3 linked regions of the Candidatus Ruthia magnifica str. Cm (Calyptogena magnifica) genome follow. The protein of the gene in region 3 interacts with the protein of the main gene of each other region in a pairwise test. Links are inferred from orthologs where the notes say so. Each region holds a gene or a part of one and is shown on either strand. Other genes may lie near its edges. The genes, in order: dnaX, dnaQ and dnaE.

The links.
Region 1: the proteins of dnaE (region 3) and dnaX interact in binary tests that used the Escherichia coli proteins (3 or more experiments, as listed by UniProt). The link is inferred for Candidatus Ruthia magnifica str. Cm (Calyptogena magnifica) from one-to-one orthologs.
Region 2: the proteins of dnaE (region 3) and dnaQ interact in binary tests that used the Escherichia coli proteins (3 or more experiments, as listed by UniProt). The link is inferred for Candidatus Ruthia magnifica str. Cm (Calyptogena magnifica) from one-to-one orthologs.

What each region holds. Positions count from the first base shown.
Region 1 is NC_008610.1:512,161-515,178, forward strand. What follows is about bases 50-2,902. They hold dnaX (DNA polymerase III subunit gamma/tau), read right to left. Parts: upstream 2,345-2,902; coding sequence 755-2,344; downstream 50-754. Other genes in these bases: murU (N-acetylmuramate alpha-1-phosphate uridylyltransferase MurU), read right to left, coding at 2,486-2,902. Also shown: more of murU, read right to left, coding at 2,903-3,018. UniProt on the Escherichia coli protein: Part of the beta sliding clamp loading complex, which hydrolyzes ATP to load the beta clamp onto primed DNA to form the DNA replication pre-initiation complex.
Region 2 is NC_008610.1:442,543-445,491, reverse strand. Bases 143-2,926 are described here. They hold dnaQ (DNA polymerase III subunit epsilon), read left to right. Parts: upstream 143-1,092; coding sequence 1,093-1,761; downstream 1,762-2,926. Other genes in these bases: rpoZ (DNA-directed RNA polymerase subunit omega), read right to left, coding at 783-1,022; RMAG_RS05815 (hypothetical protein), read right to left, coding at 279-419. UniProt on the Escherichia coli protein: DNA polymerase III is a complex, multichain enzyme responsible for most of the replicative synthesis in bacteria. The epsilon subunit contain the editing function and is a proofreading 3'-5' exonuclease.
Region 3 is NC_008610.1:854,144-858,322, forward strand. Bases 142-4,155 are described here. They hold dnaE (DNA polymerase III subunit alpha), read right to left. Parts: upstream 3,777-4,155; coding sequence 342-3,776; downstream 142-341. Other genes in these bases: RMAG_RS03960 (hypothetical protein), read right to left, coding at 3,938-4,155. In the rest of the region: more of RMAG_RS03960, read right to left, coding at 4,156-4,179. UniProt on the Escherichia coli protein: DNA polymerase III is a complex, multichain enzyme responsible for most of the replicative synthesis in bacteria. This DNA polymerase also exhibits 3' to 5' exonuclease activity. The alpha chain is the DNA polymerase catalytic subunit.

The sequences.
Region 1 (3,018 bases), 340 kb from region 3 along the record:
TAATAAGTTGGTACGAAATTAAAAAAATGACTTACAAATTTTCTGTGAAGATTATAGAAGTCATTTTAAAGTTGTTATTAATTTATGAGTTAGTCATCATACGCTCATAATCCATAAAAGTTTTTATCGATGAGATTATTTAAACTAGGCCAAAAGATATCATCATTAAATTCACAGAAGAATTTTTAATTTTTTTAGATTAGCAGTGTGTGAAACAAAAAATAATTAAAATCTTACGTATTTCCATTTGGGTGAGAGTGAATTTCAGAGATGATTCTTATTAATTTAAAGTTGTCATCTAATAATTGCATAATTTTTTTTATATCATATTGCACAAAATTAAGCTTTAAATAAAACTTGGAACTATTGGGTGATAATATAGATAGTAAGGAATAATCATCTTTTTTAACTTGGTTAGTTTTTCAATATGAGATTTTCGGTTTTTTCATCTATTAAAAAGTGAAATACAGAACGATCATGTTTAAGAGTTAAACTCTAGAATATTTTCATGATGCTTTAACATTATTTGAAAGTTTTAATAATGATAAATTAATATAATTCTTGTCAATCAAATTATCATCCATTATTTCATTAAGGATTTTAATATCAATCATTATGTATTCACCGTTTAGGATGATTTCAACAGAACTGAGGTGGCTTTTCAGTGGCGAATAGATTTTTGATTTCTGCTTATGCTTTTTTCATATTGTCTTGTGCACTTTCTGGGCTTTTCATTGTCCCGGCTATTCCACCTTTAAACATGATTAATCTTCTTGATTGAGTTGATGTTAATTTTTGTATCGAATATTTTTTCTAATTTTTGCACGCCTTTATCATTCAAAAATTGTGTTTGTATTTTTGCCATTTTTTCATTATGCGCTTGAGTTTGTTTTTGTGCCAATGTTTGAGCATTGGGCTTGCCAAGATTAATCACTAAATTTAATGTTGAATTTTTTTGTCTAAGTGTTGTTAACATGCTTTTTTGTACTTGATCACTTAGTAAATTAGCAAATTGATTATCTAGAGTTAGTGTTAACGTTGCATTATTAGTATTGTCAAACAGTGTATTTTTTACCAATATTTGCGCACCGTTTTTAAACTCCAGTGTCTGGATAAGTGTTTCCCATTGTTGCTGATTGTTAATGTCAAGTATAGTGGGTTTTGTAATGCCTGGTTTTTCTTCTACTTTTGGTTGTAATTTTTCCTCAATTGGCGCTGATATTTTAACTTCAGACTTAATTTCTATCATTTTTTTTTCTGTGTTAGGTTGAGTGTCACTACGAAATGCTAACATTCTAAGTAGTGTCATCTCAAATCCAATTTGTTCACTAGGGGCTAGTGCCATATCTTTAGAGCCGTTGATTGACATTTGATAAAAAATTTGTAAATCAAAGTTTGATATTTGTGTGCTAAGATTTTGGATGGTCTTGTTGCTTTCAGTATTAACAATTTGTGAAATAGATATTTTGTGAAATAACGAGCTTAAATCTTTAAGTGCATTGCTAAGGTTTTCACCACGGCGAGATAAGTCTTTAATAAAATCAATTACAGCTTTGGCATCTTGGCTAAATAAATGTGTTGTTAATTTAATAATATCATCATGATGCACCAAGCCCAGCATGGCTTTAATGTCAGCGTTAGTTACCGTACCTTTACCATAAGAAATTGATTGATCAAGTAAACTCAGTGCATCGCGCATTGAACCATTACCAAAATCAGCAATTTGACCAAGAGCTGATTCTTCATAGCTTAGTACTTCAGCATTCATGATAAATTTTAACTGTTCTAGAATTTCATCATGAGTCAGTTGTTGTAATGTGAATTGCAAGCAACGTGATAAAACGGTTACGGGTAGTTTTTGTGGATCTGTGGTTACTAATAAGAATTTAACGTGTTCTGGCGGCTCTTCAAGGGTTTTTAAAAGCGCGTTAAAGCTGTTTTTGGAAAGCATATGCACTTCATCAATAAGATAAATCTTATAGCGATTTTTGCTTGGCATATATTGTGCATTTTCTAAAATATCACGCATGTTATCCACCCCTGTATGTGAGGCAGCATCAAGTTCAATTAAATCAATAGATTGACCTTTGTCAATTTCAACACAAGTAGCGCATTTGTCACAAGGCTTTGAGCTAATACCTTGTTCACAATTAATAGATTTGGCAAGAATTCTAGCAATCGTGGTTTTGCCAACACCACGTGTACCTGTGAATAAAAAACCGTGATGCAAATTATTAGCATCAAGTGCATTGATTAGGGTTTTTTTGGTGTGTGTTTGACCTACCAATTTAACAAAAGAATGCGGACGATACTTCCTAGCTAGAACTTGATAGTGCTCACTCATAAAAAATAGGATTGATTATATTAAAAGTGATAGCACCAAAAATATAATCCAACACAAAAAAAGTTATTACCGTTGCTTCTTTCCAGATCTGGCGGGTTTCATAACCATTCATTGTCGGCATACCTTTGATACCATCAAAAGTTATTTTACATTTAGTCTGACTAATTTGTTGGCTAATTCTAAACGTTTTGGTGTACCTATATCTTGCCAGTATCCAGTATAGTGTTCTGCACTAATTTGATTTTTAGCGATGGCTACTTTTAACACCTTTGAAAGTGCTAATTTTTTCTCAAATAAATAAAACTTGAATAGAGTGGGATGGTAAATACCAATACCAGAAAAAGTATAGGTTTTTGTGTTTGCTAAGATTAATTGAGTGTTGTTTAATGAAAAATCACCTGCTGGATTGTGCTTAGGATTGTCAATTAGTACAAGGTGAGCTAGTGAGTTTATTGGGAGTGTTAGAGTTGACAAATCATAATCACAAAGTACATCGCTGTTAATAACAACAAAAGGATTGATGCCTAACAAAGGCAATGCTTTTATAATACCACCTGCAGTTTCTAACGCGCCTTTTGATTCGTCACTATAGTGAATGTTGACACCAAATTTTGAGCCATTACCAAGATAAGACTTAATTTGTTCGCCTAAATGTGAAATATTAATGACTATTT
Region 2 (2,949 bases), 410 kb from region 3 along the record:
ACAACTTTAGTACAAAACGTTCTGTCAGTGATGATACCACACAATTTTTGCTGATGAGTAACCATCAACGAAGTTATGTAGTGCTAAGTCATTAATTCTGTCACTTGATTAGCTTACCAAAAAAATAAGTATTATTAGCTTTAGATATTCATATCATTTGACCAATAACATAGTTCACTGAGGTAATAATTAAACAAATCATAGCAACAACGCGTGCAGTTGTTGTATTTTCTTAAATAATGGGTAAATAACATTACTAATAAGACATAATTATCCGTTCAATTTATTAATAAAACCGAACCGCCGCAACCAAAAAGATAATTAAACTTCATGAATATGAATGATATTGCACTCATCCAGTCTGCTGTTGTCATGCCATTAGCAATTAGATGAATGTCGCCATCAGTTACAGAGCTCATCCAGTCTCTACCTTTGCTCAGAAAGCAATATCGACGTAGAGAACAAAAGTCGCCCTTATAAATAAAAAAGTTAATGATTATAAATCCATAATATTCTCCTCTTAATCCTATTTCTCATACACACATTGAGCTACTTATCAATTTGATTCATTTTCTTAGCATAATAAGAAATCAAATTGTTAACTATCACGTATTATTAATATAGATAGCAAGTTTTTGTAGACAAAAAAATGACGCAAATACGTCATTTTTAAGCAATCAAGTATTAATTACTACTCAATTTCTGTCACTTCATCAGTAACTTTATCAACTACTATTGTTGATAATTCAACTTCAATTTCAGACATCTTTGCACTATCTCTGCTACTTTTGCTGTGCTGATAATTGTTCTTGCATTTCATAAGTTTCACTTAAAATTGAAGCATCAATAAGTCCTGCCTCAATCTCTCTTAATGCCACTACTGTTGGTTTATCTTTGCCTGCATCTAATAGTGGTTTATAATCACCAGAACTTAATTGATGTGCGCGTTTTGCTGCAACCAATACCAACTCAAAACGATTTTCCACATGTTCTAAACATTCTTCAACTGTTACTCTTGCCATAATTTTTATAAATATTACTTATGATAAAATCAAATAATTTTACACCAAAAATAAGTCCGAGGAATATTCGATGGAAAGACTAATTGTACTAGATACTGAGACCACGGGTATTGAGCCTTCCGAAGGTCATCGCATTATTGAAATTGGTTGTACAGAAATTGTAGACAGACAAATCACTGAAAATAATGAGTATCATGAATATATACAGCCCAGTCGTAATGTTGGCGATTCGGTACGAATTCATGGCATTACTGATAAATTTTTAACAAACAAGCCTAAATTTAAAGCCATTGTTAAGACGTTTTTAACCTATATTGAAGGAGCAACACTTATCATTCACAACGCTCCATTTGACCTTGGGTTTCTAAACCATGAACTTAAACTTATAGGCATTGATGAACGTATTGAGGATAAATGCAACATTATTGATTCATTAGAACTTTCTAAACAACAACGACCTGGAACATTACACAATCTCGACGCCTTGTGCCGACGATTCGAAATCAACTCAAGCGCAAGAACTGTACATGGCGCACTACTAGATGCAAAAATTTTAGCACAAGTTTATCTGGCGATGACTGGGGGACAATCGACTTTATTTAACAATGAACAAACGATCAATGAACAAGCCAATACTAATAACATTATTCGAGTAGAACGCGCCATTGGCAAAATCAAAGTTGTTTATGCAAATAAACAAGAACTGGCAGCACATGCTAGTTACTTTGAAAAAATTTAATTAATTTAAAGAAAATACCAATGCAATGTTAAGATTTACGTGAGTTTATCATTAAATTAGAAAAATAAAGTGAACTCAAACGTATTCAAACATAAATTGACACTTATTTAAAAATTACTGAAATTTGTCACCGAACACTGAATAAACAAGGTCCTGAGCTTTTATTTAAAAATGCCAATATTTGAAAATTTATTTGGTACAATTAAGCATGTTGTTGGAATTTGGTCATTAAAGATTTAATCACATTAATAGAATTGGAAAAACTGCTAACTGAATTAAAACAACCTAAAAGATTTAAAGATACCATTAAAAAACTTCCAGTACAAAAAAGTACTCAATATGTCTGTTAAATTAGTCAAAAAAAGTTCAGTGCCAAGTTGTCTTTATTGAAAAGAATAAGGTTGATTTGTCTAAATTACCCATTCAAACTTGTTGATCTAAAAACACCGTACTACTCACAAAAGAAACATATAAAAAACGACAAAATTTAGGTATTTATTGCCAGTAAGTCTTTGGAAAAAATAAACTCATTATACGTTAGCCATTGCATCATGAGTGCTGCACTCGATTTTAAAGATTGGTACAAAAAAATTCCAACGAATCTTTTTCAGTTGCTGTAGCATTTGGGCTAATCTTACTACAACGTACCCATTTCCGATACATTAAGTGTACGGCTTTGCTGGGAACTTTTGTAAGGCATAAAAACCAAAGTCTATACGTGTTTGGACAATGATTTACAGATTCCTGAAAATATTGAGGTTATCCTAGAAGGTGTCATCCATCCAAATAGATAGTAAACGAAGACTCTTTTGGTTGACCATACTGGTTATTATAACAAAGTAGAAAAATTTCTTGTCTTTACGGTGTAAAGAATAATCACCAGAATTAATTCCATTTATCACTCCACTTATACAGGCAAAACCATCGATGAACCTACTGCTTAATGAAGTGTTTATATCACTTTTACAACAGCAATATCCAGAATATACCAAGCGTATAATAATGGAGAGCTTGGACGTTGAGCGTACACATTGGACTCAAATCATGGCGCTATTTTTTTTGATAATCACTCATTGATTATTTTAATTTTACCTCTCCAGTCTCTAGTCTTGACTCAAAAATAGGCATTGATACTACTATAAACTTTCTGGTGAAACTAATCAAGAATGGGAAGAGCCCATTGAAATT
Region 3 (4,179 bases):
TGATTCGTACCCAAAATTTAATATAGGTGATGCGGTCATTATTCCTACTTACACTCAAAACAAATCCAATATTTGTATAAAATTATTACTTCTCATGGTGATAATGATCATATCTGTGGTTTAAAGTCTGTTTTAAAAATATTTAATATATTTTTAGCACCTAAAAAGATTAAAGCAATTACAACCTTACACAAAAAAGTAGTTGTAAATAGATACAAAAATTATAACATAAATATTTTAAATTCCAGTTATCCTGGAAAAATTGAGGTTTTTCTAGATAAAGATACTACAATTAATCAACATAGGCTAGATTATGCACGCTACTAGCAGCGTCAATGCAACTAATGATAGTAAATTCTGCTAACTTGATCTTGAGCCAAAGCATTAACAGCGTCAATTAATTGTTGATTAGGTGCTACCAAATAGGCTTTATTTAGTAACATACTGCCTCTTAAATTATCAGTCATATAAGAGATTTTAACAGGGCAATTACCTTTATAATCAAGTAACACTTTAACAAATTTATCAAAAATTGACTGATGTTTAGCGTTTAATAATACTTCAAAGCCCCTAGCATAGCTCATTTTAACTTCTCCAATATTTTCAATTTTATCAACCACTACTTGCCACTGATCTCTAAAATTTTTATTAATTTTTCCTGAAATTACCACTACTTCATCAACAATAAGTTGATCACTTACTAAACCTAGGGTTTTGGTAAATATCACGGCATTTAATAGCTTAGCACCATCTTCAACCGTAATCAAAGCAATTTGTCCACCACTCTTAGTAGCACGATAACGTAGTTCTGAAATTAATGCCAATATACGCATATCTTTATTATTTCTAAAGACAATTTTAGAGGGTAATATTGCTCCAATATGCTTTAAATCAGTTTTATATTCATCAGTAGGATGGTCATTAAAATAATAACCCAACACGCTTTTTTCTAGTTGCAGCCTCTCTTTAAACGAAAAACTTGATGCTGAAAGATAGTTCATCTCATATTCATTATGTTGTTCAATATTGGAAAATAACCCTTTTTGACCACTAAAATAATCATTTTGCTTTTGTTCTGCTTGTCTAATGGCTATCGGATAAGTTTTTATTAAACTCGCTCTATCCACACCTAACACATCAAAAGCGCCACTATAAATCAATGCCTCAATGGCACGCTTATTCAAATAACGCTTTTCAATTCTAGAACAAAACTCAAATAAACTTTTGTAAACACCATTAGTATTGCGCTCAAATACAAGCGCATCAACCAATGCGCCACCTACACCTTTAATTGCACCAAGGCCATATGCAACTGTTTTTTCATCATTAATACTAAATTCATAATTAGATTCACACACATTTGGACCATTGACTACCAAGCCCATTTTCCGAACCTCGCTAATGGTAAATGAAATTCTATCTGTATTATCCATCATGCCAGATAAAACTGCCGCCATAAAAGGCGCAGGATGGTGAGATTTAAGCCAAGCAGTATGGTAAGACACATAGGCATATGCTACCGAATGAGATTTATTAAAACCATAGCCTGAAAACTTATCAATCAAATCAAAAATTTCATTGGCTTTTTTTTCATCAATGCCTTTTTCAGCAGCACCCTTAACAAATACGCTACGCTGGCGACTCATCTCACTGTCTTTTTTCTTACCCATCGCACGTCTAAGTAAATCTGCACCACCTAAAGAGTAGCCTGCCATTACTTGTGCTGATTTCATCACTTGTTCTTGGTATAAAAATACACCGTTGGTTGGTTTAAGGATTTGCTCTAACATCGGATGTGGGTATTTAACCTGCGCACCATGCTTTACATTAATATAATCATCTACCATACCTGCATCTAATGGACCTGGACGATATAGTGCTAACATGGCAACGATATCTTCAAAATTATCCGCTTGCAGCTTCTTTAAATAACTACGCATACCTTCAGACTCTAATTGGAAGATACCTGTTGTATCACAACGCTGAAGCAACTCATAAACCTTTTTATCATCTAATGGCAAAGCATCTAAATCAATCGGTTCATTTGATAAGCCTTTGGCACTAATTAGCTTAACAGTCTTATGAATAACCGTTAAATTGGACAACCCCAAAAAGTCAAATTTAACCAACCCAATCGCTTCAATATCATCCTTATCAAACTGAGAAACCACGCCATCATTTTCACCATAACCTTTATACACTGGACAAAAATCACTAATTTTGCTTGGTGCAATTACCACACCACCTGCATGTGTACCAACGTTTCGCACTAAACCTTCTAACTGCTTAGAAAGATCAATTAATGCCGTTACGCTTTCTTCTGAATCATAACGAGCTCGTAATTCCTCAGAGCCTCCTTCTTCAGGCTTACTCAAGGCTTTTTCAAGTGTCATTTTCAAATCATTAGGAATCATTTTTGATATTTTGTCACTAAACCCATAAGGATGGCCTAGGATACGCCCTACATCACGTACTACACCTTTGGCCGCCATCGTACCGTAAGTAATAATTTGTGAAACCTTTTTATAACCATATTTTTTAGCCACATAATCAATCACTTCATCTCGACGATCAGTGCAAAAATCAATATCAAAATCTGGCATTGAAACCCGCTCTGGATTTAAAAAACGTTCAAATAACAATTCATGCCTAATCGGATCAACATTAGTAATCCCTAAAACATAAGCCACTAAAGAGCCAGCACCAGAGCCACGACCAGGACCTACTGGAATGTCATTTTCTTTTGACCATCTAATAAAATCTGCAACAATTAAGAAATAACCCGGAAATCCCATTTGAATAATAACATTAAGCTCAAATTTTAAGCGCTGGTAATAAACTAGCGTATCAACTTTTAAGTTTTGTAAACGCTGAACTAATCCATGTTCTGACTCTTCACAAAAGAATCGTTCTATGGTTAAGTCTTTTGGCACAGGAAAATCTGGCAAATAATTCTTTTTGAATAACTTAAAATGCACATTGCAACGTTTGGCAATTTCTAATGTATTTTCTAAAATTTCTGGTAAATCAGAAAATAGTTCATGCATTTGCTCGGATGATTTTAAAAATTGTTGATTAGAAAAGTGTTTCTCACGTCGCACATCGTCTAAAAGGCCGCCCTGAGAAATACAAATTCTAGCCTCATGTGCATCAAAATCACTTTCATTTAAAAACTGCACATCATTTGTTGCCACAACAGCGATGTCAAGCTCGAGCGCCAATTTAACACAAAGATGCAAATGCTCTTCATCAAATTCCCTTGAAGTTCTCTGAACACTTAAATAATAACGCTCAACAAGAATAGTTTGCCAAAATTCAGCTTTTTGCTTGGCTTCAATCATTTGATTTGATATTAAGTATTTAGCTACATCACTATAAATAGGTGTTGCAATCATAATCAAACCTTGGTTATGATCAATTAGTTGTTGTTGCGTTACACTAACGCACTCAAACGAACGTCCTTGAGTATAAGACAAAGAAATCAATTCAGAAAGATTAAGGTAACCTTGATAATCTTGACACAATAATAAAACCGAATAAAACTCACCTTCTTTATCTTTGATATTAATTCTAGCACCAAATATTGGTTTGATGTTAGCAATAGTGGCTTTTTGATAAAATTTAACTGCAGTAAAAAGGTTAGATTCATCCGTTAGTGCAATTGAATTCATGCCAATCTCTTGTACTTTTTCAATCAATTTTGGAATGCGAATCAAAGAGTTCTCAACTGAGAATTCACTTTGACAATGTAGATGCACAAAATTAGAATTAGTCATTAAAAGTAATTAAAATAAATTTGATGAAATGTTGATTCATTTTACAAGTCTAAAGAACTTTTTTTATTTTAATAAAATACTGGAAGTTTTAAAAATACATCAGACAAAATAAAAAATACCCCGTCCAATATTGAAGTATTTTTTTAACTCACTAAATTTCCTTAGAACCTAGGTCCAGCTGTTTTTGCCAATTCAGTTTGTGCTATTGCATTAATTATTTGCTTATGAGCTTTATTTGCTAAAGAAATTGCTGCAGCATTTTTACCTGCTTTATACAATCTTTTAGCTTTTTTAATCATTTTTTCAGTATCACGCCATGCCATATTTGCAGCAAGATTGACTTTATAATCAGTCTCAGCCGCTTTAATGACAGATTTAAATGAACCAGAAGAACCGTTATTCC